4 regions of the Streptomyces sp. NPDC048182 genome follow, and region 2 is predicted to be linked to each of the others. Evidence: riboswitches for the same ligand, from Rfam matches in the RefSeq annotation. Region 2 holds a riboswitch; each other region holds the start of a gene.

What was found. Region 2 has a riboswitch for cyclic di-AMP ahead of ACGFZL_RS18415 (peptidoglycan DD-metalloendopeptidase family protein). Riboswitches for the same ligand answer to the same signal wherever they lie in the genome.
Region 1: linked by a shared signal. The riboswitch ahead of ACGFZL_RS09265 (C40 family peptidase) and the one ahead of ACGFZL_RS18415 (peptidoglycan DD-metalloendopeptidase family protein) in region 2 are both predicted to bind cyclic di-AMP.
Region 3: linked by a shared signal. The riboswitch ahead of ACGFZL_RS27710 (M23 family metallopeptidase) and the one ahead of ACGFZL_RS18415 (peptidoglycan DD-metalloendopeptidase family protein) in region 2 are both predicted to bind cyclic di-AMP.
Region 4: linked by a shared signal. The riboswitch ahead of ACGFZL_RS06645 (transglycosylase SLT domain-containing protein) and the one ahead of ACGFZL_RS18415 (peptidoglycan DD-metalloendopeptidase family protein) in region 2 are both predicted to bind cyclic di-AMP.

Annotation. Positions count from the first base shown of each region.
Region 1 covers NZ_JBIDAQ010000004.1:88,935-96,574, forward strand. Annotated here, with positions in the region: gene ACGFZL_RS09255 (helix-turn-helix transcriptional regulator) at 1-201, opposite strand, end outside; gene ACGFZL_RS09260 (ATP-binding protein) at 436-927, shown strand; gene ACGFZL_RS09265 (C40 family peptidase) at 968-1,441, opposite strand; cyclic di-AMP (ydaO/yuaA leader) riboswitch at 1,445-1,659, opposite strand; gene ACGFZL_RS09270 (urease subunit gamma) at 2,169-2,471, shown strand; gene ACGFZL_RS09275 (urease subunit beta) at 2,483-2,794, shown strand; gene ACGFZL_RS09280 (urease subunit alpha) at 2,787-4,508, shown strand; gene ACGFZL_RS09285 (urease accessory protein UreF) at 4,536-5,210, shown strand; gene ureG (urease accessory protein UreG) at 5,265-5,942, shown strand; gene ACGFZL_RS09295 (urease accessory protein UreD) at 5,939-6,751, shown strand; gene ACGFZL_RS09300 (alpha/beta hydrolase) at 6,880-7,640, shown strand, end outside.
Region 2 covers NZ_JBIDAQ010000008.1:239,302-246,941, reverse strand. Annotated here, with positions in the region: gene ACGFZL_RS18435 (MerR family transcriptional regulator) at 24-392, shown strand; gene ACGFZL_RS18430 (plasmid stabilization protein) at 389-721, opposite strand; gene ACGFZL_RS18425 (MBL fold metallo-hydrolase) at 836-2,029, opposite strand; gene ACGFZL_RS18420 (SGNH/GDSL hydrolase family protein) at 2,176-2,961, opposite strand; gene ACGFZL_RS18415 (peptidoglycan DD-metalloendopeptidase family protein) at 3,156-3,968, opposite strand; cyclic di-AMP (ydaO/yuaA leader) riboswitch at 3,973-4,131, opposite strand; gene ACGFZL_RS18410 (tyrosine-protein phosphatase) at 4,416-5,216, shown strand; gene ACGFZL_RS18405 (DUF6126 family protein) at 5,230-5,349, opposite strand; gene ACGFZL_RS18400 (helix-turn-helix domain-containing protein) at 5,346-5,933, opposite strand; gene ACGFZL_RS18395 (aspartate aminotransferase family protein) at 5,994-7,379, opposite strand; gene ACGFZL_RS18390 (1-deoxy-D-xylulose-5-phosphate synthase) at 7,380-7,640, opposite strand, start outside.
Region 3 covers NZ_JBIDAQ010000017.1:65,083-72,722, reverse strand. Annotated here, with positions in the region: gene ACGFZL_RS27725 (DNA topoisomerase (ATP-hydrolyzing) subunit A) at 1-799, opposite strand, end outside; gene ACGFZL_RS27720 (M16 family metallopeptidase) at 1,057-2,403, shown strand; gene ACGFZL_RS27715 (pitrilysin family protein) at 2,400-3,788, shown strand; cyclic di-AMP (ydaO/yuaA leader) riboswitch at 3,990-4,153, shown strand; gene ACGFZL_RS27710 (M23 family metallopeptidase) at 4,163-4,933, shown strand; gene ACGFZL_RS27705 (GntR family transcriptional regulator) at 5,058-5,723, shown strand; gene ACGFZL_RS27700 (HPr family phosphocarrier protein) at 5,898-6,179, opposite strand; gene ACGFZL_RS27695 (GNAT family N-acetyltransferase) at 6,280-7,640, shown strand, end outside.
Region 4 covers NZ_JBIDAQ010000003.1:138,103-145,742, reverse strand. Annotated here, with positions in the region: gene ACGFZL_RS06670 (NAD(P)H-dependent oxidoreductase) at 1-581, shown strand, start outside; gene ACGFZL_RS06665 (ABC transporter permease) at 578-1,570, opposite strand; gene ACGFZL_RS06660 (ABC transporter ATP-binding protein) at 1,557-2,570, opposite strand; gene ACGFZL_RS06655 (outer membrane lipoprotein carrier protein LolA) at 2,624-3,880, opposite strand; gene ACGFZL_RS06650 (polyprenyl synthetase family protein) at 4,137-5,147, opposite strand; cyclic di-AMP (ydaO/yuaA leader) riboswitch at 5,679-5,835, shown strand; gene ACGFZL_RS06645 (transglycosylase SLT domain-containing protein) at 5,840-6,319, shown strand; gene ACGFZL_RS06640 (HAD family hydrolase) at 6,306-7,133, opposite strand; gene fahA (fumarylacetoacetase) at 7,463-7,640, shown strand, end outside.

The sequences.
Region 1 (7,640 bases), on a different contig from region 2:
GTCGTGCACCCCGTAGGCGTCCAGCAGCAGGCGCACGTCGGCCGGTCTCACCCCGCTGGTCCCGGTCTCGATCCGGCTGACCTTCGACTGGTGCCAGCCCACCAGCCGGGCCGCCTCGCCGCTGGTGATCCCCGCCGCCGCGCGCAGGGCGCGCAGTTCCGCGCCCAGCTTCCGCCGGCGCACGACCGGACCGTGCTGCATGGCCATCTCCCCCGCTTCCCGGGCGCTGTCCCCATGCCGCCCGAATACGCTCTGCCGTCGCAGAGTTCACCGCTTCGAGCGACAGATATATGCACATCTTGGGGGATCGCCGCCCGGCGCCCCCGCGGTGATGGCACTCTGGCGGACGAACCACCAGTGCGGGACCGTACTCGAACCAGCCGCTCCGTGTCGGAGCGTCGGACGGCGGGCCCGTGGGAAAGGGACGAGGTCGCCATGGCAGACCATCTGGAAGCATCCGTCACTCTGCCGAGCGATCCCGCCTCGGTGGCCGCCGCGCGCACCTACGTGGTCGGGACCCTGGCGGAGTGGGGGCTGCCGGCGGAGGCGGACGCGGCGGAGACCGTCCGGCTGATCGTCTCCGAGCTGGCGACCAACGCGGTGCAGCACACGCTCGGCATGTCACCCACCTTCACGGTGGACCTGGCCCTCGACCACGACCAGTGGCTGCGGGTCGGCGTCACCGACAGCCACCCCCGGCTGCCCAAGCGCCTGCCGGCCGCCGTCCAGCAGGACAACGGCCGGGGCATGGTGATCATTCGCTGGCTGACGGCGGAGTGCGGCGGCCGGCTCCGGATCCGGCCCACCCGGGAGGGCGGCAAGACCGTCTCCGTCGAGCTGCCCTGGACACCGCCGATCGTCCCCGCGCCGGCCGCGCCGACGCCGGCCACCATCGCCGGGAGCGGTACGGCGGCGGTGGCGCCGTAAGCCGTGGGTACGGGCGCGGGCCTACTTCACCGGCGCGGGCCTACTTCACCCGGCCGTACCAGACGCTGCTCGTCCAGATCTTCTGCAGCCGCACCACGTCACCGGTCTTGGGCGCGTGCCAGAGCTTGCCCTTGCCGGCGTAGATGCCCACGTGGTAGACACCGCGACCCGAGTGGAAGAACACCAGGTCCCCGGCCTTGCGGCTCTTGGCGGAGACGTGGCGCGTCTTGTTGTACTGCTGGGCGGCGGTGCGCGGCAGCTTCTTGCCGGCCTTCTTGAACGAGTAGAGCGTCAGCCCCGAGCAGTCGAACCGGCTCGGCCCTATGGCGCCGTACCGGTACGGCGCGCCCTTCTTGGACGCCGCGATCTGGAGGGCCTTCGTCGCGTGCGTCGCCGCGGCGGCCTCGGAGGCGGCACCCGGGACCGCGATCGAGCCGCCCACGGCGGCGATGGTCAGCGCGGACGCCGTGCCGGCCCGGGCCATCAGCGACGGGACACGATTGAGCGCAGACATGCGCAACCCTTCGTCAGCCGCCTGTGAAGGATGACCTGTCGGATTCGGGCTGGCGAAGTAGCCCGGCCGCGCGTGCGCGGCTTCACCCCAAGGGACGCTCGGGCCGGTCCTGTCGGAACCGTTCCGGCGACCCGTCGTGCTCGGGTCCTCCACTCCTGCCGATCCACTCCTGTCGACCAGGACACCCGGACGGCGGCAGGACTCGGCGTCCGCCCGGATCGCCCCGCCGGTGCGGCGGGGGCTTGTCGTCAGTCACGGATCTTGTCCCATGGAAGTCGGAAAATCCCAACGGAACGTGGCTTCTGTGTTGTTACTCACCACTCGCCCGATCGGGTGGCCATCATCCCGTTCGAGGCATTGCGACCGGTGGGGCAGATGCCCGGAGCAGTAACGGAAGGGCTCATTCCGGAAGATGAGTGCACGCGGCACGCAACCGCGACCCTTCGGAAATCGGTGGTGTCGCTACGCCGAAAGGGGGTAAGTCGTTCGGCTCGTTTCAACTCCGGCCGCTTCGGGCCCCCGTCCCTGGCAGCGGTAATCAGTCGGTCAAAACCTGGTGATGCGCCGGAAACCTGAGAAACCTACTCTCACACCGATCCACCTGCGGTTTTCCGTGTAGCGACAGGCGCATTCCGCTGCTTGCCTGTGTGTTACATCTTGGACCGTCGCGGTGGCCGCGGCAGCCGGACCGGGGTGGTCCGACGTGAGGTTCTGTGAGGTGGGACGCGTGCAACTGACCCCGCACGAGCAGGAGAGACTGCTCATCCATGTGGCGGCCGATGTGGCTGAGAAGCGTCGGGCGCGTGGGGTGCGGCTCAACCACCCCGAGGCCGTCGCGCTCATCACCTCGCACATCCTCGAGGGCGCCCGCGACGGCCGCACCGTCGCCGAACTCATGGCCTCCGGACGCAAGCTGCTCCAGCGCGCCGAGGTCATGGAGGGCATCCCGGAGATGATCCACGACGTGCAGGTCGAGGCCACCTTCCCGGACGGCACCAAGCTCGTCACCGTCCACGAGCCGATCATCTGACGGGGCCGGTCGTGATCCCCGGAGAGATCCTCTTCGCCGACGAGCCGGTGCCCTTCAACGAGGGGCGCGAGGTCACCCGGCTCACCGTGCTCAACACCGCCGACCGGCCCGTCCAGGTCGGCTCCCACTACCACTTCGCCGAGGCCAACCCCGGCCTCGACGTCGACCGCGCGCTCGCCCGGGGCAAGCGCCTGAACATCCCCGCCGGCACCGCCGTCCGCTTCGAGCCCGGCATCCCGGTCGAGGTGGAGCTGGTACCCCTCGCGGGCGCCCGTGTCGTCCTCGGCCTGCGCGGCGAGACCGGAGGTGCCCTCGATGCCTGACCTCTCCCGCGCCGCCTACGCCGACCTGTTCGGGCCCACCACCGGCGACCGCATCCGGCTCGCCGACACCGACCTGCTCGTGGAGATCGAGGAGGACCGCTGCGGCGGCCCCGGGCGCTCCGGCGACGAGGCCGTCTTCGGCGGCGGCAAGGTGCTGCGCGAGTCCATGGGCCAGTCGCGCGCCACCCGCGCCGAGGGCACCCCGGACACCGTCGTCACCGGCGCCGTGGTCCTCGACCACTGGGGCATCGTCAAGGCCGACGTCGGCATCCGCGACGGCCGGATCACCGGCATCGGCAAGTCCGGCAACCCCGACACCATGGACGGCGTCCACCCCGACCTGGTCATCGGCCCGGAGACCGAGGTCATCGCCGGCAACGGCAAGATCCTCACCGCCGGCGGCATCGACACCCACGTCCACTTCATCGCCCCGCAGCTCATCGACGAGGCCCTCGCCTCGGGCGTCACCACCCTCATCGGCGGCGGCACCGGCCCTGCCGAGGGCAGCAAGGCCACCACGGTGACACCGGGTTCCTGGCACGTGGCGCGGATGTTCGCGGCCCTGGAGTCCAGCCCCGTCAACATCGGCTTCCTCGGCAAGGGCAGCACCATGTCGAAGGAGTCGATGCGCGACCAGGTGCGCGCGGGCATCCTCGGCTTCAAGATCCACGAGGACTGGGGGGCGACCCCCGCCTCCATCTCCGCCTGCCTGGACGTGTGCGAGGAGACCGGCGTCCAGCTCGCCGTGCACACCGACACCCTGAACGAGGCCGGGTTCGTCGGCGACACCTTCGCCGCCGTGGCCGGCCGCACGCTGCACGCCTTCCACGTCGAGGGCGCGGGCGGCGGGCACGCGCCCGACATGATCACGGCGGTGTCGCTGCCGCACATGCTGCCCAGCTCCACCAACCCGACCCGCCCGCACACCGTCAACACCGTCGAGGAGCACCTCGACATGCTGATGGTCTGCCACCACCTGAACCCGGCCGTGCCCGAGGACCTCGCCTTCGCCGAGTCCCGGATCCGGCCCAGCACCATCGCGGCCGAGGACATCCTGCACGACCTCGGCGCCATCTCCATGATGTCCTCGGACTCCCAGGCCATGGGGCGCATCGGCGAGGTGATCATGCGGACCTGGCAGACCGCGCACGTGATGAAGCGGCGTCGCGGCTTCCTGCCGGGCGACACCCGGGCCGACAACCGGCGGGCACGTCGCTATGTCGCCAAATACACCATCAACCCGGCCGTGGCGCAGGGCATCGAGCACGAGGTCGGGTCGGTGGAGACCGGCAAGCTCGCCGACCTGGTCCTGTGGGACCCGCGCTTCTTCGGCGTGAAGCCGCAACTGGTGCTCAAGGGCGGGCAGATCGCCTACGCCCAGATCGGCGACGCCAACGCCTCCATCCCGACCCCGCAGCCGATCCTGCCCCGGCCGATGTTCGGCGCGTACGGCACGGCGCCGGCCGCCAACTCGCTGGGTTTCGTCGCCGAGCAGGCCATCACCGACGGGCTGCCCGAACGGCTGAACCTGTCCCGGTCGCTCGTGCCTATCCGGTCCACCCGCGGGCGGACCAAGGCGGACATGCGGGAGAACGACGCCCTGCCGCGGGTCGAGGTCGCCGCGGACTCCTTTGCCGTGACCATCGACGGCGAACTCGTCGAGCCCGCACCCGTCGCCGAACTGCCGCTGGCCCAGCGGTACTTCCTGTTCTGAGCGGGGCGAGTCGTCCATGAGGTGTCCATGAGCCGCGCCGCCCTGCTCGTCCTGGCCGACGGCCGCTTCCCCGCCGGCGGGCACGCCCACTCCGGCGGGGCGGAGGCCGCGGTCAAGGCGGGCCGCGTCACCGACGCCGCGAGCCTTGCCGCGTTCTGCCGGGGCCGGCTGCACACGACCGGCCTCGTCACCGCGTCGCTCGCCGCGGCGGCGGCGCTCGGCGCCGACCCCGTCGCCCTCGACGAGGCGGCCGACGCCCGCACGCCCTCGCCGGCGCTGCGGCTGGCGGCGCGCAGGCTCGGCCGGCAGCTGATGCGGGCCGCCCGCGCGACCTGGCCGCACCAAGAACTCGACGCGCTGGCCGCGCTGTTCCCCAAGGGCGCCCATCAGCCGGTCGTCCTCGGGGTGACCGCCCGCGCCGCCGGACTCGGCCCCGAGGACGCGGCGTACTGCTCCGCGTACGAGGGGGTCGGCGGCCCGGCGACGGCCGTGGTGCGGCTGCTCGGCCTTGACCCGTTCGACGCGACAGCCGTACTGGCCCGGCTGGCACCCGAGGTGGACCGCGTGGCCCAGGACGCCGTACGGGCGGCCCGCACCGCCGCGTCCGACGGCCCCGACACCCTGCCGGCCCCCTCGGCCCCCCTCCTCGAGCTGGGCGCCGAGGCCCACGCGGCCTGGCCGGTACGGCTGTTCGCCTCGTAGACCCGAACGCATCGCGATCCAGACCCGCCCCCGCGTCACCAGGAGTTGATCCCCATGCACCTCGACCACACACACGACCACACGGCAGCGGTGAGCGCCGACGCCCGCCGCCCCGACGGCACCCGCCGGGCGTTGCGGATCGGGCTCGGGGGGCCCGTCGGGTCCGGCAAGACCGCTACCGTCGCCGCGCTGTGCCGGGCGTTGCGGGAGGAGTTGTCGCTCGCCGTCGTCACCAACGACATCTACACCCGCGAGGACGCCGAGTTCCTGCTCCGTGAGGCGGTGCTGCCGCCCGAGCGGATCAGCGCCGTCGAGACCGGTGCCTGCCCGCACACCGCCATCCGCGACGACATCTCCGCCAACCTCGAGGCGGTGGAGGACCTGGAGGACGAGGCGGGTCCGCTGGACCTCGTCCTGGTGGAGTCCGGCGGCGACAACCTCACGGCCACCTTCTCCCGGGGCCTGGTGGACGCCCAGATCTTCGTGATCGACGTCGCGGGCGGCGACGACATCCCGCGCAAGGGCGGCCCCGGCGTCACCACCGCCGACCTGCTGATCGTGAACAAGACCGACCTGGCCCCCCACGTCGGCTCCGACCTCGCCCGGATGGCGGCCGACGCGAAGGCGCAGCGCGGCGACCTGCCCGTCGTGCTCCAGTCGCTGCGCGGCGAGGACGGCGTCCGCGAGGTCGCCGACTGGGTGCGGGGGCGGCTCACCGCGTGGACGGCGTGAGCGCCCCGGCCGCCTGCACGGCCCCCGCCACCCCGGCCACCCCGGCCGCGCCGGCCGGCGTCCGGGCGCGGGCGCGCATCCTGGCCCGCGCGGACGGCCGCGGCACCACCCGACTGCCGGTCCTGGAGGGCGAGGGCCCGCTCGCGGTGCGGCGCACCCGGGCGGGCGGCACCGAGGCCCGCGTCACCCTGGTCGGCGCGATGAGCGGGCCGCTCGGCGGCGACCGCTTCACGGTGCGCGCCGGCGCCGAGCCGGGGGCCAGGCTGCGCGTCGGCTCGGCCGCCGCCACTCTCGCGCTGCCCGGGCAGGACAAGGCGGAGGCGCGCTACGACGTCCGGCTCACCGTCGCCGAGGACGCCGAACTGCATTGGCTGCCCGAACAGCTCATCTCCGTCCGGGACAGCGATCTGCGCGTCACCACCCGCGCCGACGTCGCCGCCGGCGGGCGCCTGGTGCTGCGTGAGGAGCAGGTACTCGGCCGCAGCGGCGAGGAGCCGGGGCTGCTGACCAGCCGGCTGACCGTGCGCGTGGCCGGCCGGTGCGTCCTCGACCAGGAGCTGGCCTGCGGCCCGGGCGCCCCGGGCGGCTGGGACGGCCCCGCCGGCCTGGCCGGGATGCGGGCCGTCGGCCAGCTTCTCGTCGTACGGCCGGAGTTCGTCGAACGGCCCCCGGCGGCCGATCCCTTCGCGCCCGGCGCGGCCGTCCTGCCACTGGCCGGCCCCGCGGCGCTGGTGACGGCCGTCGCCCCGGACGCCCTGCGGCTGCGCGCGCTGCTGGACGCCGGCCTCGCCGCCCTGGCGGCGGCCTGAGCCACCGCCGACCGAACGACTTTCTCCGTTTATCGGATTGGCAAAGAACCGCACCCAGCCCTGTTCTCAGGCGACGCACAGCCGCGAGGATCCCCCTACTTGTCGTGAACCTGTACGGGGAGGGCCACTTGAGCAAGACCAGACTGCGGCGGAAGACGGCACTCGGCTCGGCCGGCGTGCTCGTCACCGCCACTCTGATAGCCGGCGCCGTCTCGGCGCCCGTCGCCAGCGCCGGCCCCGCCGCCGGCAGCGGCAACGGCCGGACCAGCGAGGCCCGCGGCGTCGCCCTCGCCGCCCAGCGCGCCGCCGAGGCCGGCATCGACTGGCAGGACTGCCCCGCCGACTGGGGTCTGGCCAAGCCGATCCAGTGCGGCTGGGTCACCGTGCCGGTCGACTACGCCGCGCCGAACGGCAAGAAGATCAAGCTCGCCGTCGACCGCGCCCTCAGCACCGGCAGCAGGGCCGACTACCAGGGCGCGCTCGTCTACAACCCCGGCGGCCCCGGCGGCTCCGGCATGCGCTTCCCGACCCGGGTGACGACGAAGAACCCGCTGTGGACGAAGGTGTCGAACGCCTACGACTTCATCGGCTTCGACCCCCGCGGCGTCGGCCACTCCGCGCCCATCTCCTGCGTCGACCCGCAGGAGTTCGTCAAGGCCCCCAAGCTCGACCCGGTGCCGCGCTCCGAGGCCGACAAGCGCGTCCAGCGCAAGCTGGCCGCCGAGTACGCCGACGGCTGCTACGACCGCAGCGGCGCCATGCTCCCGCACATGACGACGCCGAACACCGCGCGCGACCTCGACGTCATCCGCGCCGCCCTCGGCGAGCGCAAGCTCAACTACCTCGGCGTCTCCTACGGCACCTACCTCGGCGCCGTCTACGGCACCCT
Region 2 (7,640 bases):
GATCGGCGCCGGAGGTGGGGCCGGTGCGGATCGGCGAGCTGGCGGGGGCGACCGGGACGACGCCGCGAGCGCTGCGCCACTACGAGCAGGCGGGGCTGATCGCCGCCGAGCGGGCGGGCAACGGCTACCGGGTCTACGGCGAGGGTGCCGTGACCCGGGTCCGCAACATCCGCCGGCTGCTCGCGGCCGGTCTCACCCTGGAGGACGTGCGGGTGTTCCTGCCCTGCCTGGACGGTGACGTGGCCGCGGGGCCGCCGTCCGAACGGGGGCTGCGGGTCGCGCGGGAGCGGCTGGCGGTCCTCGAGGAGCGCGTGGCCGCCCAGACCGAGGCCCGCGACCGGCTGGCGGCGGCCCTGCGGGAGGGCACCGGCGGGGTCTCGAAGGCCGTCTAGCGGCCCAGGGCCTTGGCCAGTTCGTCCTTGGTCATCTTGGAGCGGCCGTCGATGCCGCGCTGCTTGGCCTCGTTGTAGAGCTGGTCGCGCGTGGGGCCCTTGGGACCGGTGCGGTTGCCCGAGCGCTGGCCGCCGCGCTGGTACGCCGACTTCGGGTCCTGCGTGGAGGACTTGCTGGCGGTGCGGGACTCCCCGGCGCGGGCGCGCTGCTTGTTGACGGTGCGCGCGGCGATCTCCTCGGCCCGCTTCTCGCCGGCGCCGCGCTCCTTGCTGCTCTCCTTGATCTTCTCGTACTGACGCTCACGCTTGGGGCTGGAACCGGCGGGCATGGCTCGTCCTCTCCTCGTCGCTCGAAGGCCCTCGAAGACCCTCGTCGCTCAAAGACGGGGACGACGGGTGCCCGGTCCGCCGGGGTCCATGCCCGCCGCGCCGCACCGGCTCGGTCAGCGGTCGCCCGCCAGGTCGGCCTCGTCGCGCAGCGGCTCGGCGGGGGCGGCCACCGGCCGGGGCCGGCGCCAGGGGGTCGGGCCCGGCCGGGACACGGTCCGCCACCAGGGGTCGGTGGGCAGTTCGCCGGCGGGTTCGAAGGGCGCGCCGGGCCGGGGGGTCGCCACGGCCTGGCCCGCCTCCTCGCCGGCGTCCCGGGTCCACTCCCCCGGCTCGGCCCAGGGGTGCGGGGCCAGGTTGAAGGTGCCCCAGTGGATCGGCAGCAGGGCCCCGGCGGGCCGGCCGCCCTGGAGGTCGAGGTGGGCCCGTACGCCCTCCTCGGGCGTCATGTGGATGTCCGGCCAGAACTCCGAGTAGGCCCCGATCTGGATCATCGTCGCGTCGAACGGGCCGTGCGCGGCGCTGATGTCCCGGAAGCCGTCGAAGTAGCCGGTGTCGCCGCTGTGGAAGACGCGGTGCCGCTCGCCGGCGACGACCCACGAGGCCCACAGGGTGTGCTGGGTGTTGCGCAGGCCGCGCCCGCAGAAGTGGCGGGCCGGGGTGGCGGTCAGGGTGAGGCCGCCGACGCGTGTCGACTCGTGCCAGTCCAGCTCGCGCAGCCGCCCGGCGGACACGCCCCAGCGCTCCAGGTGGGCGCCGACGCCCAGCGGCACGGCGAACAGGGTGTCGGTGCCGGCCAGCGCCTTGATGGTGGGCAGGTCCAGGTGGTCGTAGTGGTCGTGCGAGATGACGACGACGTCGACCGGGCCGAGGGCGGCCAGCGGCACGGGGGCCGGGTGCAGCCGCTTCGGGCCGGCGAACGGGAAGGGGGAGCAGCGCTCGCCCCAGACCGGGTCGAAGAGCACCCGCTGCCCGTCGATCTCGGCGAGCACGCTGGAGTGCCCCATCCAGGTGAGCCGCAGCCCGGTGGCCGGCGGGCGGGCTAGGTCGGCGAGGGTGGTGGCGTGCACCGGGACCGTGCCGGTCGGGGCGCGGTGGGAGCGCGCCTCCTTCTCGAAGTAGATCCTCGCGAACTCACGTGCCGAACCGGAGGGCCTGGTGCGGGCCTCGCCGCCGGGGTTCTGGAAGACACCGTCGCTGAAATGCGGCGACCTGCGGATCCGCGCCAGGCGCGCACCGCTCGGGTCCGCGCCGAAGGCCGCGGGGCGCAGTGCGCGGAGCCCGGGGTTCAGGGAACGGGGACCGGCCACGGTGCCTCCAGGTGCAGGGATGGAGCTTTCATTATGGTCGTCTCATGTGACGACGACGGCACCCGGTGCCGGGGTGCCGTCCGTGCAGGGTGGCCGCCCGCGAGCCGGCGCGCCCCGGTCACCGAGGCACCCGCCCCCTCCAACCCTCAGGCCACCGCCGTGATCCGCGTCCGGATGTCGGCCGGCGACAGCGTGCCCTTCGCCGTCACGTGGTCCCCCGACGACTGGCCCCGCAGCCGGCGCCCGATCCACGGCACCAGGTACTCCCGCGCCCACTGCACGTCGTCCCGCCGCACGTGCAGCGCGGCGCGCTGCGGCAGCGCCGGCCAGGGCTGGTCGGGGTCGGCCGGGACGGGCAGGCCGAGCACCTGGCCCGCGCGCAGCGCCACCCGGGTGTGGCCCTCGGCGGACAGGTGGAGCCGGTCCAGGTCCCAGGCCCTGCGGTCCTGGACGCCGCGCAGCGACCACAGGTCGAGCACCGGGCACCCGTAGCGGTCGGCGACGGCCCGCACATGTCCGTTGTAGGTGGCGATCTTGCCGCGCAGATGCTTCAGCACGGGCACGCCCCGAGTGTCGAACCCGGTCGTCACCAGCACCCGGCCGGCCGTCGCGGTCAGCGCCGCCACCGCCCGCTCGAAGCGCTCGGCGACCTCGTCCGGGTCGGTGCCGGGCCGGATGATGTCGTTGCCGCCGGCGCAGAAGGAGACCAGGTCCGGTGCGAGGGCGACGGCACGGGGCACCTGCTCGGCCACGACCTGGTCGAGGAGCCGGCCGCGCACCGCGAGGTTGGTGTAGGTGAAGTCGCCCTCGGGCCGCCGGTCGGCGAGCAGGACGGCGAACCGGTCCGCCCAGCCGACCGGCGACCCGTCGGGGCCCTGGTCGCCGACGCCTTCGGTGAAGCTGTCCCCCAGCGCCACGTACGACCCGATCACTGCTTCGCTGTCACTCTTCGAATCGTCTGCCACGTCGGCCCATGATTCACCTCGGAATGTGACCTACGCGACCGTAGGCGGGGCTTGACGAACGGTGAGAAAGGCCACGCCTAAAGTGTTGGCCAATTCAGGAATAACACCGAAGGCCGGACCCGGGGATCGTGGGTCCGGCCTTCGGTGGCGTGGCGGCGGCGTCAGAGAGAGACGCCGTGGGCGCGCAGGTAGGCGACCGGGTCGACGTCGGAGCCGTAGTCCGGCGTCGTGCGGATCTCGAAGTGCAGGTGCGGTCCGGTCACGTTGCCGGTGGCGCCGGAGAGGCCGACCTGCTGGCCCGCGGTCACGGCCTGGCCGGCCAAGACGGACAGCGCGGACAGGTGGGCGTACTGGGCGTAGTGGCCGTCGGCGAGCTTGATGACGACCTGGTTGCCGTACGCGCCGCCCCAGCCGGCGGAGACGACGGTGCCCGCGCCGACGGCCTTCAGGGAGGTACCGGTCGGGACGACGAAGTCGGTGCCGGTGTGGTAGCCGCTGGACCACATGCTGCCGGCCTGGTGGTACGGGGTGCCGATGGTGGCGCCGGCCACGGGGGCGGTGAAGCCGGTGGCGGCGGGCTCGGCCTTCGCTGCGGCCGGCTCGGCCTTGGCGGCGGGCTTCGCCGGCTTCGCGGCTGCGGGCTCGGCCTTGCCTGTGGCCTGCTCGCCGAGGGTGAGCTTCAGACCCGGGCGGATCAGCGACGGGTTGCCGCCGATGGCGTCGCGGTTGTTGTCGTACAGCTTCTTCCAGCCGCCGGACACGTGCTGCGCACGGGCGATCCCGGACAGGGAGTCGCCGCTCTTCACCGTGTAGGTGTGCGCCGTGGCGGCCTTGGCGGGAGCGGGGGCCGCGTGCGCGCCGGCGGCGCCCATCAGCGGGAGCGCGATCGCGGCGCTGCCGGTTCCGGCGACGGCGGCGATGGTGCGGGTGAGGCGGTTGGCCTTGGGACGGCGGTGCTTACCCTTCGCGGGCATGACGAATTCCTCTCCGGCGCCTGCGAGGTGAGCTGTCGGGTGCGGACTGGAGATGCCCGGCCGCGCGGAATGCGCGGCTTTACCCCTAGCCGTTCCGGGAACCGGAACAGGCGGTCTTACCTGTGGGTCCCCCGCTCCTGCCATGGACGGGTGCTTGACGATTTCTGGCTCCGGGCGGCGGCAGGATTGGGCGTCCGTCCGGATCGGAGGTGAACGTAAGTGACGGGGACCCGAGCCGACAAGTGCCGTCTTGATCCTTTATCGGAATTCCTCGTCACCCTGCGTCGATTCGGAAAGCGGGATTTCCCGCAAAGGGCCATAGGAATTACCTGAATTACGTGAACATGACGAGGCACGCACCGTCACGGTTATGACGCTCCTCACGCACCGCCGCACGTCGGACGGGGGGTGTCGTATCGTCGAGCCGTGACTTCATCCAGCCGTAACGTGACCGAGCACGCCCCGTCGGCCGAGCCCGAGCTGACCGGCGTACGCAATTTCCGTGACGTCGGCGGGCTGCCGGCGGCCGACGGGCGCCGAGTGCGGCACGGCGTGCTGTTCCGCAGTGGTCACCTCGCGCACGCGACCGCCGAGGACGCGGCGTTCCTCGCCTCGCTGGACCTGCACACGGTCTTCGACTTCCGCAACGCCGCCGACCAGAAGCTGGAGGGCCCGGACGTCGAGCTGCCGGGCGTGCGGAACGTCAACCTGCCGCTGAGCGACCCGGCCGACGGCGCCGAGTTCTGGAAGATGGTCCGCGACGGCGACCTCGACCAGCTGCGCGCCATCCTCGCCGACGGCAAGGGCGCCGCCCGGATGACCGCCTCCTACCGCTCGATCATCAAGGACCGCACCGCCGAGCACTCCCGGGTGCTGCACGCCCTGGCCGAGGACAGCGTCCCCGCCCTGATGCACTGCGCGGCCGGCAAGGACCGCGCGGGCCTGTCGGTCGCCGTGACCCTGCTCGCCCTGGGCGTGGAGCGCGAGGCCATCGTCGAGGACTACCTGAAGTCCAACGCCACGCACCGCCGTTACAAGGTGCAGCGCGGCTCCTCCTCCGCCTCGGCCTGGTCGCCCGAGGTCATGGAGCTGCTCAACCCGCTCTTCGACGCCCGCGCCGAGTACCTGGCGGCGGCCTTCGAGACGGTCGAGGAGACGTGGGGCGACGTCGACACCTACCTGGAGCGCGGGCTCGGCCTCACCCCGGAGACCCGGGAGCGGCTGCGCTCCCGGATGCTGGCGGACTGAGCCGCCCGCCCGGCTACTTGGCGCCCACCTCGAACAGCAGGAAGAGGAAGGCGCCGAAGACGTGGCCCAGGGCGATGTAGATGAGCAGCCGGACCCACAGGGCCCGCGGGAACTTCTCCTGCATGTCTCTCATGGCGTCTCCCCCAGGCACAGCGCGGTGGTCGGGCTCTGCAGCAGCGTGTGGACGAACAGCAGGTCGCACCCGTCGGCGTCCAGCGCGGCGATCCGGTGCGGGGTGAGCGAGTCGAAGTGCGCGCTGTCGCCAGGACCGAGGCGGTGCACGCTGTCGCCGAGCGCCAGCCGGAGCCGGCCGCGCAGCACGTGCAGCCACTCCTCGCCGGGGTGCACCCGCACGATGTCGCCCTGGGAGCCCTGGGAGTCGTGCGGCACGTGGACCCGCAGCGCCTGCATGCCGCGCCCCGACCCGCCGGCCCGGCGGTACGTCCAGCCGCCGGCGACCGTCGGCTCCATGTCGGCGCCGCGCACCACGGCCTCCCGCTCGGGAGCCGTCTCGCCGAGCAGGTCGGAGACGGTGGTGCCGTAGACGCGGGCGAGGGCGAGCAGCATCGGCAGCGAGGGCTGGCGCTGCCCGGTCTCCAGGCGGGAGAGGTGGGCCGGCGACAGCCCGGCGGCGCGGGCCGCGGCCTCCAGGGTGAGGGCGGCCCGGCGCCGCAGGGCGCGCAGCTGCGGCGCCATGACGGACTCGATGGAAGTCATGCCTCCATTGCAGCCCGGGCTTGCCTTTTGGGCAATCTTCTTGCCTCACAGGCAAAAGCGTCAGCGGTTGGCCACCGCCTGCTTGACCAGCGTCTTCCCGAAGTCCCACATCAGCCCGCCCCCAGTGTGCGCGTCCTCCATCACCTCGGTGAAGGCGTCCACGAACCGGTCCACGTCGTCGGCGTCGACGGTCAGCGGCGGGATCAGCTTGATGACCTCCAGGTGGTCCCCGGAGACCTGGGTGAGGATGCGGTGGCGCTGCAGCAGCGGCACCACCACCATCTGCGCGAACAGCCCCTTGCGCGCCGCCTGGAGCATCGTCCAGCGCCCGCGCAGCTTCAGCGACCGGGGCCGCCCGAACTCGATGCCGATCATCAGCCCGCGGCCCCGGACCTCGGCGAGCAGCTCGTAGCGGTCGACCAGCGCGGCAAGCAGGGACTTCAGCCGGTCCCCCATGGCCGCTGCGTTGGCGACGACCTCCTCGTTCTCCATCACCGAGAGCACCGCGAGGCCGGCCGCCATGGCCTGCGCGTTGGAGCCGAAGCTGGCCGAGTGGACCAGCACCCGGTCCATCGAGGAGTACACCTTCTTGAAGATCCAGTCCTTGCCCAGGGTGGCCCCCACCGGCACATAGCCGCCGGACAGCGCCTTGGCCACGCACACCAGGTCCGGCTCCACGCCGTCCTCGTGCTGGTAGGCGTAGAACCTCCCGGTGCGGCCGAGGCCGGTCTGCACCTCGTCGGCGATCAGCAGCGCCTTGTGCCGGCGCAGCAGCTCCTGCGCGCCGCGCAGATAGCCGGGCGGCGTCTCGTGCACGCCCTTGCCCTGCACGAGCTCCACGATCAGGGCGGCCACGTCGCCCTTGCGCAGCTCGGCGGCGAGCGCGTCCAGGTCGCCGAGCGGGACGGGCGTGTCGGGCAGCAGCGGGGCGAAGCCGTCGCGGAAGCCGTCCTCGCCGTTGACGGAGAGCGAGCCGGTGGTCAGGCCGTGGAAGGCGTGCGTGCAGTACAGGACCCTGGGGCGGCCGGTGGCGAACCGGGCGAACTTCAGCGCCGTCTCCACCGCCTCGGTGCCGCTGTTGCCGAAGAAGACCCGGTCCAGATGGGGGCTGTACGACAGCAGCCGCTCGGCGAGGAGGCCGGGCAGCGGCGGGCAGTCGAAGCGGGTCAGGTCGGCCAGCGAGGCGTCCAGGACGTCGTGCAGCGCCTTGCGGACGACCGGGTGGTGGCGGCCCAGGCCCATCACCCCGAACCCGGCGAGCATGTCCAGGTAGTCGTTGCCCTCGGCGTCCCAGAAGTGGGCGCCCTCGGCCCGCTCGTAGACCTTGTCGAAGCCGATGGTGCGCAGCATGCGCGGGAGCTGGTGGTTGAGGTGCCTGGCGTGCAGCTCGTACCGCTCGGCCCCCCGCTCGGCCAGCAGCGCGCCGAGGTCGAACTCCTTGGTCATTCAGTCTTCTCCTTGCGCGTGTGGCGTGGCGTGCGGCACGTGCGGGACCGGCGCGGGCCGCTCCCCGGCGGCGGCCAGGCCCGCCCCGATCCGGCCGGCGATCTCCACCGGCGTGAGGCCGATGTCGGCGAGCACCTCGGCGCGCGTCCCATGGGCGAGGAACCGCTCGGGGATCCCGAACCGCCGCACCGGCAGGTCCACCCCGGCGTCGCCGAGCGCCAGCGCGACCGCCGAACCCACCCCGGCCGCCCGGCTGTTGTC
Region 3 (7,640 bases), on a different contig from region 2:
GGCGGGCCGTGACCGTCTCCACCGTCACCGTGGCGCGGATCCTGAAGGTGCCGCGGCCGGTCGCGTAGGCGTCCCGGACGCCGGGCAGGCCGACGATCCGGCCGCCGGTGGGCAGGTCGGGGCCCGGCACGTGCTTCATCAGGGCTTCGAGGTCGGCGTTCGGGTACCGGATCAGGTGCCGGGCGGCGGCGATGACCTCGCGCAGGTTGTGCGGCGGCATGTTCGTCGCCATGCCGACGGCGATCCCGGAAGAGCCGTTGACCAGCAGGTTCGGGAAGGCGGCGGGCAGGGCGACCGGCTCCCGCTCCTGGCCGTCGTAGTTGGGCCCGAAGTCGACGGTGTCCTCGTCGATGGAGTCCGTCATCAGGCTGGTCGCCTCGGCCATCCGGCACTCGGTGTACCGCATGGCGGCCGGCGGGTCGTCGTTGCCCAGCGAGCCGAAGTTGCCGTGGCCGTCGACCAGGGGCACGCGCATGGAGAACGGCTGGGCCATGCGCACCAGGGCGTCGTAGATCGACGCGTCGCCGTGCGGGTGCAGCTTGCCCATCACCTCGCCGACGACACGGGCGCACTTCACGTAGCCGCGCTCGGGGCGCAGGCCCATCTCGCTCATCTGGTAGACGATGCGGCGGTGCACCGGCTTCAGGCCGTCGCGGGCGTCCGGCAGGGCGCGCGAGTAGATGACCGAGTACGCGTACTCGAGGAAGGAGCCCTGCATCTCGTCGACGACGTCGATGTCGAGGATCTTCTCCTCGTACGGGTCGTCGGACGGCGGGGTCTTCGTACTACGGCGGGCCATCGCTGCCGGCTCCTTGCTGAAGCGTGGACGGTGATCTGACGCGGACCATTGTGGCCCGCGGCACTGACAGCGACCGACCGGGACCCGGCGCGCGCTGCCCGCAGGGTACCGACCCACCGGGCCGATTCTCGCTGTGGGCGTAGCCGCCACGGGAACGGCGCCGGTGGCCCGCACGCTTGCATACAGTGGCGGGAGCGGCGGGAATGCGGCACTTCCGCGCCACCCGGCACCAAGATTCCGCGATCGAAGGGACGTACATGCCCATGGGTCACACGGCCACAGCCCAGGCCGGCTCCGGCGGCCTGACAGCGACCGAGCACCGCCTGGCCAACGGCCTGCGCGTGGTGCTCTCCGAGGACCACCTGACCCCCGTCGCGGCGGTGTGCCTCTGGTACGACGTCGGCTCCCGCCACGAGGTCAAGGGGCGCACCGGCCTGGCTCACCTCTTCGAGCACCTGATGTTCCAGGGCTCCGCCCAGGTCAAGGGCAACGGCCACTTCGAGCTGGTGCAGGGCGCCGGCGGCTCGCTGAACGGCACCACCAGCTTCGAGCGCACCAACTACTTCGAGACCATGCCCGCCCACCAGCTGGAGCTGGCGCTCTGGCTGGAGGCCGACCGCATGGGCTCCCTGCTGGCCGCCCTGGACGAGGAGTCCATGGAGAACCAGCGGGACGTGGTGAAGAACGAGCGCCGCCAGCGCTACGACAACGTGCCCTACGGCACGGCGTTCGAGAAGCTGACCGCCCTCGCCTACCCGGCGGGCCACCCCTACCACCACACGCCGATCGGCTCGATGGCCGACCTGGACGCGGCGACCCTGGAGGACGCCCGCGCCTTCTTCCGCACGTACTACGCGCCGAACAACGCGGTGCTGTCGGTCGTCGGCGACATCGACCCCGAGCGGACGCTCGCCTGGATCGAGAAGTACTTCGGCTCCATCGCCTCCCACGACGGCAAGCCCGCCCCCCGGGACGGCTCCCTGCCGGACGTCATGGGCGAGGAGCTGCGCGAGGTCGTCGAGGAGGAGGTCCCGGCGCGCGCGCTGATGGCGGCCTACCGCCTGCCCGAGGACGGCACGCGCGCGTGCGACGCGGCCGACCTGGCGCTCACCGTGCTCGGCGGCGGCGAGTCCTCGCGCCTGTACAACCGCCTGGTGCGGCGCGACCGCACCGCCGTCGCGGCCGGCTTCGGCCTGCTGCGGCTGGCCGGCGCGCCCTCGCTCGGCTGGCTGGACGTGAAGACCTCCGGCGACGTGGAGGTGCCGGTCATCGAGGCCGCCATCGACGAGGAACTGGCCCGGTTCGCCGAGGAGGGCCCGACGGCCGAGGAGATGGAGCGCGCCCAGGCCCAGTTGGAGCGCGAGTGGCTGGACCGGCTCGGCACGGTCGCGGGCCGCGCCGACGAACTGTGCCGGTACGCCGTGCTGTTCGGCGACCCGCAGCTCGCCCTCACCGCCGTGCAGCGGGTCCTGGAGGTGAGCGCCGAGGAGGTCAAGGAGGCCGCCCGGGCCCGCCTGCGCCCGGACAACCGCGCGGTGCTGGTCTACGAGCCCACCGCGCCCCAGACCGCCGAAGGCGACGAGAACGAGGAGGCGGCCAAGTGACCGACCTGGCCACCATGGAATTCCACGGGCAGCCGCAGGCCGGCGAGCCCAAGCCGTGGGCCTTCCCGGCCCCCGAGCGCGGCAGCCTGGACAACGGTCTCACCGTGCTGCGCTGCCACCGCCCCGGCCAGCAGGTCGTCGCCGTCGAGGTGTCCCTGGACGCCCCGCTGGACGCCGAGCCGGCCGGCCTGGACGGCGTCGCGACCATCATGGCGCGCGCCTTCTCCGAGGGCACCGACAAGCACAGCGCCGAGGACTTCGCCGCCGAGCTGGAGCGCTGCGGCGCCACCCTCGACGCGCACGCCGACCACCCCGGCGTCCGGCTCAGCCTGGAGGTGCCCGCCTCCCGCCTGGAGAAGGCCCTCGGCCTGCTCGCCGACGCGCTCAGGGCGCCCGCCTTCGCCGACAGCGAGGTCGAACGCCTGGTGCGCAACCGGCTGGACGAGATCCCGCACGAGCTGGCCAACCCCTCGCGCCGCGCCGCCAAGGAGCTGTCCCGGCAGCTCTTCCCGGCCGACGCCCGCATGTCCCGCCCCCGGCAGGGCTCCGAGGAGACCGTCGCGGCCATCGACGCGGGCGCGGTGCGCGCCTTCTACGAGCGCCACGTGCGCCCCGCCACGGCCACCGCCGTGGTCGTCGGCGACCTCACCGGGCTGGACCTCGACGCGCTGCTCGCGGACACCCTGGGCGCCTGGACCGGCTCCGCCGCCGAGCCGCGGCCGGTGCCGCCGGTCACCGCCGACGACACCGGCCGCGTCGTCATCGTGGACCGCCCCGGCGCCGTCCAGACGCAGCTGCTCATCGGGCGCACCGGACCCGACCGGCACGACCGGGTCTGGCCCGCGCAGGTGCTCGGCACCTACTGCCTGGGCGGCACCCTCACCTCCCGCCTGGACCGCGTCCTGCGCGAGGAGAAGGGCTACACCTACGGCGTCCGCGCCTTCGGGCAGGTGCTGCGCTCCGCGCCCGACGGCACCGGCGCCGCGATGCTCGCCATCAGCGGGTCCTTCGACACCCCCAACACCGGGCCGGCGCTGGCCGATCTGTGGACCGTGCTGCGCACCCTGGCCGACGGCGGCCTCACCGACGCCGAGCGCGACATCGCGGTGCAGAACCTGGTGGGCGTGGCGCCGCTGAAGTACGAGACCGCGGCGGCCGTGGCGAGCACCCTGGCCGACCAGGTCGAGCAGCACCTGCCCGACGACTACCAGGCGGCGCTCTACCGCCAACTCGCCGCCACCGGCACGGTGGAGGCCACCGCCGCCGTGGTCAGCGCCTTCCCGGTGGACCGGCTCGTCACGGTCCTGGTGGGCGACGCGGCGCAGATCAAGGCGCCCGTCGAGGCGCTCGGCATCGGCGAAGTGACCGTGGTGGCCGCCGAGTAGCGGCACGCGCGCGCGGCAGGCCCCCGCACGGCCCTGGTACGGAAACGTCACCAGGGCCGTGCTGTGTCCGAATTGGGGAGAGACTGCCTCTCTGTGCTGTGGTGTGCGCAACAAAACCGGTGTTGCGTTTGAGAATTGAACACAGCCGCGTTTAGCGTCATCCGGGCTGTTCGTCAGGCAGTGCGCCGCACCCGCGGCACCGGACAGCCATCGCCGAGTCCCCGTACGGCGCGAGCCAGGGGAGCCGGGGACCCATCGCAGTCCCTGGGGTGAATCGGACGCCCGCGCGCGAGCGAGGGGGCCCGTAGGAGACCTTCCTGCTCCGAACCCGTCAGCTAACCCGGTAGGCGAGAGGGAAGGAAAGGACGAGCCTCTTGGCGTTCACGCGCGCCACCGGGAAGCACCGCCGGCCCAGCCGGATGCAGCGCACCACCGCCCGTGCCGCGAGCGTCGCGGCCCTCACCGCCACCGGCGTCGTCGGCACCCTGGCCGCCCCGGCGCTGGCCGCCCAGGCCGAGCCCGCGCCGGAGACGACCGGCCTCACCCCCGTCATCACCATCGGCGACTCGATAGCCGATCAGATCGACGCCCAGGCCGCCGCCCAGGAGCAGGCCGCCGCGGACGAGGCCGCCCGCAAGGCCGCCGAAGAGGCCGCGCGCGAGCGGGCCGCCGAGGCGGCCAAGGAGGCCCACGAGGCCAAGGAGCGGGCCGCCCGCGCCGCCGAGCGCAAGCGCCTCGACACCTTCGTCGCGCCGATCAGCGGCTCCTACGTCTCCACCGGCTACCAGTCCAGCAGCTCGCTGTGGTCCTCCGGCAGCCACACCGGCATCGACTTCCACGCCGCGAGCGGCACCACGGTGCACGCCGTCGGCACCGGCACGGTCGTCACGACCGGCTGGGGCGGGGCGTACGGCAATCAAGTCGTGATCAAGATGCATGACGGCACGTACACCCAGTACGGGCATCTGTCGTCCATCAACGTCTCGGTCGGCCAGTCGGTCACCCCCGGCCAGCAGATCGCGCTGTCCGGCAACACCGGCAACACCACCGGACCGCACCTGCACTTCGAGGCCCGCACCGGTCCGGAGTACGGCTCGGACATGGACCCGGTCGCCTACCTCCGCTCGCACGGCGTCCACGTCTGAAAAACATCCCCGAATTCCGGTCGGCGGTCGGAAAGAACGCCGAATTGGCCTAGAGTCTTGACCCAGAGTCGCTGAGGACGCGTCCGTCGTCGGCGTTTCACGGGGATTAAGGCGGAGGTCGGCCATGCGAATTCCGGCGCACTCGGTGTGCGCGGCGATCCGGGACGACATCGTCGCCGGGGTGCACCCGCGCGGCAGCCGCCTCACCGAGGAACTGCTCGCCCGCCGCTACGGCGTCTCCCGCGTCCCCGTCCGCGAGGCGCTGCGCACCCTGGAGGCCGAGGGCTTCGTGGTGACCCGGCGGCACGCGGGCGCCTGCGTCGCGGAGCCCAGCGAGCAGGAGGCCGCCGACCTCCTGGAGGCCCGCGCCCTGCTGGAGCCGCTCGGCGCGGGGCGGGCCGCCCGACGCCGCAGCGAGGCCCACCTGAAGGTGCTGCGCGGACTGGTCCGCCTCGGCCAGGAGCGGGCCGGCCAGGGCGGGTCCGAGGACCTGCGCGCCCTGGGCGGCTGGTTCCACGAGACCCTGGCCCAGGCCGCCGGCAGCCCCTCCCTGACCGCGCTGCTCACCCAGCTGCGCCACAAGATCGCCTGGCTCTACGTCGTCGACGTGCCGGCCGGCGCGGTGCAGTGCTGGGCGGAGCACGGCGCGATCGTCGACGCGGTGACCCGCGGGGACGGGGAGCGGGCGCGGATGCTGATGGCGCTGCACGCCGAGCGCTCGGCGCCGGCCCACCGGCTGCGGGTGAGGAGAATGCAACCTGCCGTAAACACACCGAGCGCGGGGAATTAACACGGGCGCCGTATACAAGAGGGGAATTCCCGGCGGGATCTCGAAAGGGGAGTTTGGGAGGATTTCCCTTTGACCGGGGGTGCTTCTCGTAACGGGAAAGGCCGGCCCGCGCCCTCGAAATGAGGGCGCGGCCCGGCCCACGCGAAATGCCCGCAGTGGCGTCGGGTCGCGGTGTCAGACGGTCTCGGGAAGCTCCTCGAGGCCCTCCGCGACCAGCTTCGCCAGCCGCTCCAGGGCGGCGTCGGCGCCCTCGGCGTCCGAGGCCAGGACGATCTCCTCGCCGCCCTGCGCGCCCAGGCCGAGGACGGCCAGCATGGAGGCCGCGTTGACGGGGTTGCCGTCCGCCTTGGCGATGGTCACCGGGACCCCGGTGGCCGTGGCGGCCCGGACGAAGATGGAGGCGGGGCGGGCGTGGAGACCCTCGGCCCAGCCGACGTTGACGCGGCGCTCAGCCATGTGATGCTGCCCTTCGAGTGGTGCAGGGTTGACCTGGTGCAGGGTTGTCTAGACCAGTTTCCCACATCGCGCGGCATGCGCGAGCCGTACGCTGGGGCGCATGCAGACCTCGCCGGACCGGCACGCGTATCCCGCCCACTGGGAGGCCGACGTGGTGCTGCGCGACGGCGGCACCGCGCGCGTGCGGCCGATCACGGTCGACGACGCCGAGCGCCTGGTCAGCTTCTACGAGCAGGTCTCCGACGAGTCGAAGTACTACCGCTTCTTCGCGCCCTACCCCCGGCTCTCCGCCAAGGACGTGCACCGCTTCACCCACCACGACTTCGTGGACCGGGTCGGTCTCGCCGTCACGGTCGGCGGCGAGTTCATCGCCACCGTGCGCTACGACCGGATCGGCCCCGGCGGCACCCCCGCCTCCGCGCCGGCCGACGAGGCCGAGGTCGCGTTCCTGGTCCAGGACGCCCACCAGGGGCGCGGGGTCGCCTCCGCGCTCCTGGAGCACATCGCCGCCGTCGCCCGGGAGCGCGGCATCCGCCGCTTCGCCGCCGAGGTGCTGCCCGCCAACACCAAGATGATCAAGGTGTTCATGGACGCCGGGTACACCCAGAAGCGCAGCTTCGAGGACGGCGTGGTGCGCCTGGAGTTCGACCTGGAGCCCACCGACCGCTCGCTCGCCGTGCAGTACGCGCGCGAGCAGCGCGCCGAGGCGCGGTCCGTGCAGCGGCTGCTCCAGCCCGGCTCCGTCGCGGTCGTCGGCGCCGGACGCGCGCCGGGCGGCGTCGGCCGCAGCGTGCTCGGCAACATCCTGGACGCCGGCTACACCGGCCGGCTGCACGCCGTGAACCGGGGGCTCGCCGAGGGCGAGACGGAGATCGGCGGCGTGCCGGCCCGCCGCTCGGTGCGCGACATCGACGGGCCCGTGGACCTCGCCGTGGTGGCCGTACCCGCCGAGCGGGTGCCCGAGGTGGTCGACGAGTGCGGCGAGCACGGCGTGCAGGGCCTGGTCGTCGTCTCCGCCGGGTACGCCGACAGCGGGCCCGAGGGCCGCGAGCGCCAAAGGGCACTGGTGCGCCAGGCGCGCTCGTACGGCATGCGGATCATCGGCCCGAACGCCTTCGGGATCATCAACACCGCGCCCGAGGTCCGGCTCAACGCCTCCCTCGCCCCCGAGTCGCCCCGCCCCGGCCGGATCGGCCTGTTCGCCCAGTCCGGCGCCATCGGCATCGCCCTGCTGTCCCGGCTGCACCGGCGCGGCGGCGGGGTCACCGGCGTCACCGGGGTGTCCACCTTCGTCTCGTCCGGCAACCGGGCGGACGTCTCCGGCAACGACGTCCTGCAGTACTGGTACGACGACCCGCACACCGACGTCGCCCTGATGTACCTGGAGTCCATCGGCAACCCGCGCAAGTTCACCCGGCTCGCCCGGCGCACCGCCGCCGCCAAGCCGCTGGTCGTCGTCCA
Region 4 (7,640 bases), on a different contig from region 2:
TCCTCTTCGTGCTGGGCAGCAGCCGCGCCGACGGCAACACCGAACTGCTGGCCCGCCGTGCCGCCGAACAGCTGCCCTCCGACGTCGAGCAGCAGTGGATCGACCTGGCCACGCACCCGCTGCCCGAGTTCGCGGACCTGCGGCACGACAGCGACCACCGGCGCCCCGAGGAGGGCAACCTCGGCCTGGTCCTCGACGCCACCCTCGCCGCGACGGACGTCGTCATCGCCTCGCCCCTGTACTGGTACTCGGTCTCCACCCTGACCAAGCGCTACCTCGACCACTGGTCCGGCTGGCTGCGCACGCCCGGCGTCGACTTCAAGGCGACCATGGCCGGCCGCACCCTGTGGGGCGTCACCGCGCTCGCCCACGAGGAGCCGGAGGTCGCCGAGCCGCTGATCGGCACGCTCAACCACTCGGCCGCCTACCTGGGCATGCGCTTCGGCGGAGTGCTGCTCGGCAACGGCAGCAAGCCCGGCGACGTACTGCGCGACACCGCCGCACTGGCAGGCGCCAAGACCTTCTTCGCACAACAGGCCCCGCTCGCCCGCTTCCCCTATCAGCAGCCGGCCGCCGCCTAGGCGGTGACGTCCTTGGTGGTGAAGCGGGCCCACGCGGCGGAGCCGAAGACCGCCGCGTACAGGGCCTGGAGGCCGAGGTTGCGTATCAGGTCGTCCCAGTAGACCGGCTCGCGCATCAGGTCCGCGAAGGACAGCCAGTAGTGCGAGAAGAAGTACGGCCCGAGCGCGTCGAGCTGGGGGATCTGGTCGAGGATCTGGACGGTGATCAGCAGGCCGACCGTGGTCGCCATCGCCGCGATGCCGCTGCCGGTCAGGGTGGAGACGAACAGCCCGAGCGCCGCCATCCCGACCAGTGAGGCGGCCACCACCAGGGCGATCAGCAGGGCCCGCCCGAGCCCGTCGGCGTAGCTGATCCGCGTGCCGGAGATGGTCGTCAGGTCGCCCAGCGGGAACAGCAGCGCACCGACCGCCAGTGCCGAGGCCGCCACCACCAACGTGGCGGCCAGGCAGAAGGAGAGCACCGTCGCGAACTTGGTCAGCAGCAGGCGGGTGCGGCCGGCCGGGGCGACCAGCAGATAGCGCAGGGTGCCCCCGCTCGACTCGCCGGCCACCGCGTCGCCCGCCACGACGCCGACGGCCATCGGCAGGAACACCGGCAGCGTCGCGGCGAGCGCGCTGAAGACCAGGAACAGGCCGTTGTTGCTGATCTGCGCGAGGAACGCCGGCCCCCCGCCGCCCTGCCCGCCGGCCCGGTCGCCGCCGCCGACGGTCGAGCCGTCGCCGGTCTCGATCCGCACCGCGATCCCGATCAGGACCGGCACGGCGGCCAGCACCGCCAGCAGGGCCAGGGTGCGCCAGCGCCGGAAGGTGATCAGCAACTCGCTGCGCAGCAGCCCGAGCGACCACAGCGGGCTCACCGGCCGCCCGGCACCGGCCACCGCGCCGGCACCCTTCGCCGCGGCCGGCCCGGCGGCGACCGCGTCGGCCGCCGTGGACTCCGCCGCGGCCCCCGGCGCCTCCGTACCGGCCCGCGTCTCAGCCCGCGACATCGAAGCCCTCCCCCGTCAGCGCCACGAACGCGTCCTCCAGCGAGACCCGTTCCACCCCGAGGCCCCGGACCCGGACCCCGGCCCCGACCAGCGCCGCGGTCACCTCGGCGAGGTCCCCCTCCGGGGGCTCGGCGGTGACCCGGCCCTCGGAGGGCGTCACATCGACGGCACCCCGCTCCTTCAGGATCCGGGCCGCCTCCCCCGTGTCCGGGGTGGTCACCACCAGCCGGCCGCGCGCCCCGGCCGCCAGGTCCGCCACCGACCCCTGGGCGAGCAGCCGGCCTCGGGCCATCACCGCGGCGTGCGTGCAGACCTGTTCGATCTCGTCCAGCAGGTGGGAGGAGAGGAAGACGGTCGTCCCGTCGGAGGCCAACTCGCGCACCAAGGCCCGGATCTCCCGCATGCCCTGCGGGTCGAGACCGTTGGTCGGCTCGTCCAGCACGAGCAGGCGGCGCGGCTGGAGCAGGGCCGCCGCCAGACCGAGCCGCTGCTTCATCCCGAGCGAGTACGCCTTGGCCTTCTTGCCGGCCGCGGCCGTGAGGCCCACCCGGTCCAGGGCCGCTCCGACGCGGGCGCGCCGGGTGCGGGGGTCGGCGGTCGGATCGGCGGCGTCGTAGCGCAGGAGGTTGTCGCGGCCGGACAGGAAGCCGTACAGCGCCGGGCCCTCGATCAGCGCGCCGACCTGGGGCAGGACGGTGCGGGCGGCGCGCGGCATCGGCCTGCCGAGGACCCGGGCCGTGCCCGAGGTCGGCTCGATCAGGCCCATCAGCATGCGGATGGTGGTGGTCTTGCCGGAGCCATTGGGGCCGAGGAAGCCGAAGACGCTGCCCGCCGGGACCGTGAGGTCGAGGCCGTCGACGGCGAGCTGCCCACCGCGGTAGCGCTTGGTGAGGGCGCTGGTGGCGATGACGGCCTCGCCCGGGTCCCCGCCGCCCGTGTCCGCGACGCCCGGGTGTCCGGCACGCGGGTGTCCGGCGTCCGTGGCGGACGGTCCGTCCATCGGGTCCCCTTCTCTGGTCCTGCCCACGGCCTCCCGCGCGGCCCGCGGGACGGCTACTGCGCGGCGTCGGCCGCCTTGATCAGGGCCTCCTTGGTGACCATGCCTGCATAGAGCTTGCCGTCGTCCGTGATCAGGGCGTTGACCAGGCGGGTCTTGAACACCGTGCCCGAGCCGAAGTCGCCCTTGACCTGGTCGCCGAGGGAGCCCAGGAAGCCGCCGAGGTCGCCGCCCGCGCCGGCGCCGGCGCCGGGGAGACCCTGGCCGCCGGTGTCGGCGGTGGCGATCGCGTTCCATCCCTTGCCTATGACCTTCAGCCCGTCCAGGTCACCGCCGGGGGCGCCCGGGGTCGGCGCGTGGTGCTCGGGGAGCTTGGGTGCCTCGGGGAGCTTGGGAGCCCCGGGGCCCTTGGCCGGTGCCTCGTCGGCCTCGGTCACCTTCGCGCCCTTCGGCGGGGTGAAGTCGAACGTCGAGGCCGCCGGACGGTCGAAGCTGACCTTGGTGAAACCGGCGTCCACGACGGCGGCGCCGCCGCTCGCCGGGGTCAGCGTGAACTTCAGGGGCAGCCCGGTCTTCGCGTCCACGGCCACGCTGATGGCGCCGACCGTGGAGCCCTTCTGCTCGGGCTTGATCACCAGCCGGTAGGCGTCGCGCCCCGCCACCTGCGCCGTGCCGTCGACCTTGACGGAGGTGGTGCCGTCGACGGCCTTGAGGGCCTGCTCGGTGAGGTCCTTCGGCGTGGCCGGTGCCTCCTTCTCCGGGCGGGCGGCGCCCTTCTGGTCAGGAGCGGTGGAGTGGAAGACCTCGTTGGACGCGCTGTCGTAGCCCCAGACGTCCTTGCCGTCGTGGATCAGGCTGTACTCGGCGGCGTTCTCCAGCAGGGAGAGCTTCTGCCGGTCGGGGCCGTCGGCCGCGACGCGCAGGGTGTGGGTGCCCGACACCAGCTCGGTGAGCTTGGCCGAGGGGTCGGCCGCCGAGCCGGCGCCGCCCGCGGAGGGGCCGCCGGAGAGCATGCCGTCGGCGAGGCCACCGAGGTCCGGCAGGCCGAGGTCGGTGCTGATGCGCACGGTGCCCGACAGCTGCTGCACGTCGGAGGCGGCGATCTTCTCGATGAGCTGCTGCGCGGTGACCTCGGGGAGGTCGGGGTCACCGGAGTCGGCGAGCGCGGGGACCAGGCCGATCGTGGCGGCCGCCACCCCCAGCACCGCGACCGGCACCACGTACCGCGTGGCCTTGCGCCGCCGCGCGCCTCGGTCCTCGTCGCTCGCGCCCGTGCTGTGGTCGTGGTCGTCGTGGGAATCGAACGGTGCCATGTCTGCCCTACCTCCGTCGTCGGCGGCGGCTGTTCCGCGAACGCGCACGGGTCCACCCGTGAGCCGCCATTCTCACCCGAATCGGTGAGGAGTGGTGTTTTTCCGTGGTGTCCATCTGACCAAATCGGCGCCGAGGATGCGTCACCCCGCGGAGCCAACTGCGCGGGCTCCGCGTACTCCTGGGGTATGACGCGACGCGCCGTCACCTACCCGGCGGGAGGTAGGGGACGGCGCGCGGGGCAGGAAAGCGAAGGGCTCAGCCGGCCCGGTGGACCACCGCGTCGCACAGCTCCACCAGCGCGGTCTTGGCGTCGCAGTCCCGCAGCGGGGCCAGCGCGGAGCGGGCGTCGCTGGCGTAGCGGACGGTGTCCCGCCGGGCCTGCTCCAGGGCGGGGTGCGCGCGCAGCAGGCGCAGCGCCTCGGCGTGCCGGGCGTCGTCGGTGAGGTCGGAGTCCAGCAGCTCGCACAGCGCGCGGTCCTCGGCGAGACCGAGCCGCTCGGCCCGCTCGCGCAGCCGCAGCACCGGCAGGGTCGGGATGCCCTCGCGCAGGTCGGTGCCGGGCGTCTTGCCGGACTCGTCGGAGTCGGAGGCGATGTCCAGGACGTCGTCCGCGAGCTGGAAGGCGACGCCGAGCCGCTCGCCGTACTGGGTGAGCACGTCCACGACCGTCTCGTCCGCGCCCGACATCATCGCGCCGAACCGGCAGGAGACGGCGACCAGTGAGCCGGTCTTGCCGCCGAGCACGTCCAGGTAGTGGTCGACCGGGTCACGGCCGTCCTGCGGCCCCGCGGTCTCCAGGATCTGGCCGGTGACCAGCCGCTCGAACGCCACGGCCTGCACCCGGACCGCCTCGGGCCCGAGGTCGGCGAGGATCTGCGAGGCGCGGGCGAAGAGGAAGTCTCCGGTGAGCACCGCGACGGAGTTGCCCCAGCGGGTGTTCGCGCTGGCCACGCCGCGCCGCACGGCGGCCTCGTCCATCACGTCGTCGTGGTACAGCGTCGCGAGGTGGGTCAGCTCCACGACCACGGCGGAGGGCACCACGCCGGGCGCGTAGGGGTCGCCGAACTGGGCCGCGAGCATCACCAGCAGGGGGCGGAACCGCTTGCCGCCGGCGCGCACCAGGTGCTGGGCGGCCTCGGTGATGAAGGGGACCTCGCTTTTGGTTGCCTCGAGCAACCCTTCCTCGACAGCCACCAACCCGGCCTGGACATCGGCCTCCAGAGCCTGGTCCCGCACGCTCAGCCCGAACGGCCCGACGACGGTCACGAGGGGTCTCCTGTCTGCTGGTGTCTTCTGGCGATTACCCGGCTTGTCGATAGGTCGCTGCCACCACTCAAGTCAGCGTATCCGGTCACGTTTCGATCACCGCCAGCGCCCACCGTTACAGGCCGGTCGGTATCGGATCATGCGCGGTATGTTTTTGATCAAGGCATATGAGCAGACATCGACCGACATCCCCGGGGGTCGAGATCCCGCCACCGAGCGGATGTCCGCCACCTCCGGCCGATTGGCGACTAGTTGGGATGTATGCCTGTTTTGCGGCTCTCGTGACCGCCCGTGAGTTGGCTCACTCGGCCGGACCGGGCGGCCAGCCGCCCCTCCGCCGCGCCCGGCCTTGACCCGTAAGCGAGTTGACCCTTGGCGTACGCAAAGGATCAAGTCCACCAAATACCCCAGTTCAAGGTCAACAGGGCCTTTGGGTGATTCCTGCACTTGTTTCGGACATGTGCTCTCGCATACGTTCCCGGCCTGTCAGGCGGACGCCGAATCCTGCCACCGCCCGACGCACTCACATCCACTCGACACTCGCCGGCAGGAGCGGGGGACCCAGGTAAGTCGCCGCGCCCGGTCATCGCCGGAGCGGCTCGGGGTGAAGCCGTGCCCGTCAGGGCCCGGCCGGGCACCTCCCCGCCCGAACCCGACAGCTCACCTCGCAGGCGTAAGGAGAGGGACACACCATGTCTGCCAACGGTCAGAACCGTCGGACCCGCCTTGCCCGCAAGCTCGCCCTGGCCGGCACCGGCGTCGCCGTGCTCGCCATGCCGATCGTCGGAGCCGCCACCGCCTCCGCCGCCACCCCGGCCGCCAAGACGGCCACCACCGCGTCGGTGGCCTACCCGAACAACCTCGACGGCTGGATCCGCGAGTCGCTCGCCGTGATGGCCCAGCACGGCATCCCCGGCACCTACGACGGCATCCACCGCAACGTCATCCGCGAGTCGTCCGGCAACCCGCTGGCCATCAACAACTGGGACATCAACGCCATCAACGGCACCCCGTCCAAGGGCCTGCTCCAGGTGATCGACCCGACCTTCCAGACGTACCACGTCGCCGGCACGTCCTGGAACTCCTACGACCCGGTCGCCAACATCACCGCCGCCTGCAACTACGCGGCCCACCGCTACGGCTCCATCGACAACGTCTTCAGCGCCTACTGAGCAGACGCTCACTGAAGACCCGCTCGAGGACGACGGCCACGCCGTCGTCCTCGTTCGTCGTGGTGACCTCGTCGGCGACCGCCTTCAGCTCCGGGTGGGCGGCGGCCATGGCGACGCCGTGGGCCGCCCACTGGAACATGGGCACGTCGTTGGGCATGTCGCCGAAGGCGATCGTCCGCCGCCGGTCCACGCCCAGCCGCTCGGCGGCCAGCGCCAGGCCGGTGGCCTTGGTGACGCCGCACGGCTGAAGCTCCACGGTGCCGGGGCCGGACATGGTGACCGTCGCGAGCGAGCCGACCACCGACCTGGCGGTCGCCGCCAACTCGTCGTCCGGCAGGCAGGGGTGGCGCAGCAGCACCTTGCTGATGGGGGCGGACCACAGATCGTCGCGCCGGCCGACCCGCACCGCGGGCAGCGTCGGGTGGGGCATCCGGTAGCCGGGCTCGACGAGCGTCAGCCCGTGGACGCCGTCCTGGTCGACCGCGGCGTACACCTGGCCCACCTCGGCCTCGATCTTGCCGAGCGCGGTCTCGGCCAGTTCCCGGTCGAGCACGGCCGACCACAGCAGCCGGTGCGCGCCGGCGTCGTACACCTGCGCGCCCTGTCCGCACACCGCGAGCCCCGTGCAGCCGAGCCGGTCGAGCAGGGGCCGGACCCGGGGCGCCGGACGCCCGGTCACCACCAGGTGCAGCCCGCCCGCCTCGGCCACCCTCCCGAGCGCGGCCAGCGACCGTTCGGAGACGGTGTCGTCGCCGCGCAGCAGGGTGCCGTCGAGGTCGGTGGCGACGAGGGAGTACGGAGGGGTGCGGTCCATGATCAGAGAATACGGACACCGCCCCCGCCGGAACGGGCCGCGACCGCTTCCGCACACGGAAGTACGCGGACGTCCGGGCGGCCGTACGAGCCGGGTCCTGGCCCGCACGATCATGCCCGCTCCTGCGCGCTCCTGGCCGCTTGCGCGCCGAGGCCGGCACGCCGCCGGCGACGGTGCCCGGCGGCCGGTGCGCCGGACCGGCGTCCGCCCTCTCCCGCCGGGTGCGTCACCTCCTCGGGCACTGCCCAAGACCGTCGTCCCACCCGTAACGTGTGGCGCGGCCACGGATCACGTGGCGCACGGCGAGCACGAGAGAGAGGCAGCACCCGATGCCCCCCTTCGACGTCCCCGAGGGCGACCCCTTCGGCCCGCACAACCTTCCGTACGGCGTGTTCTCCCTGCCCGGCTCGCCGGAGCGGACGGTCGGTGTCCGGCTCGGCGACCACGTCCTGGACGCCGGCGCCGCCGCCCACGCGCTCGGCTCGCCCTACGTCACCCTGCTCGCCC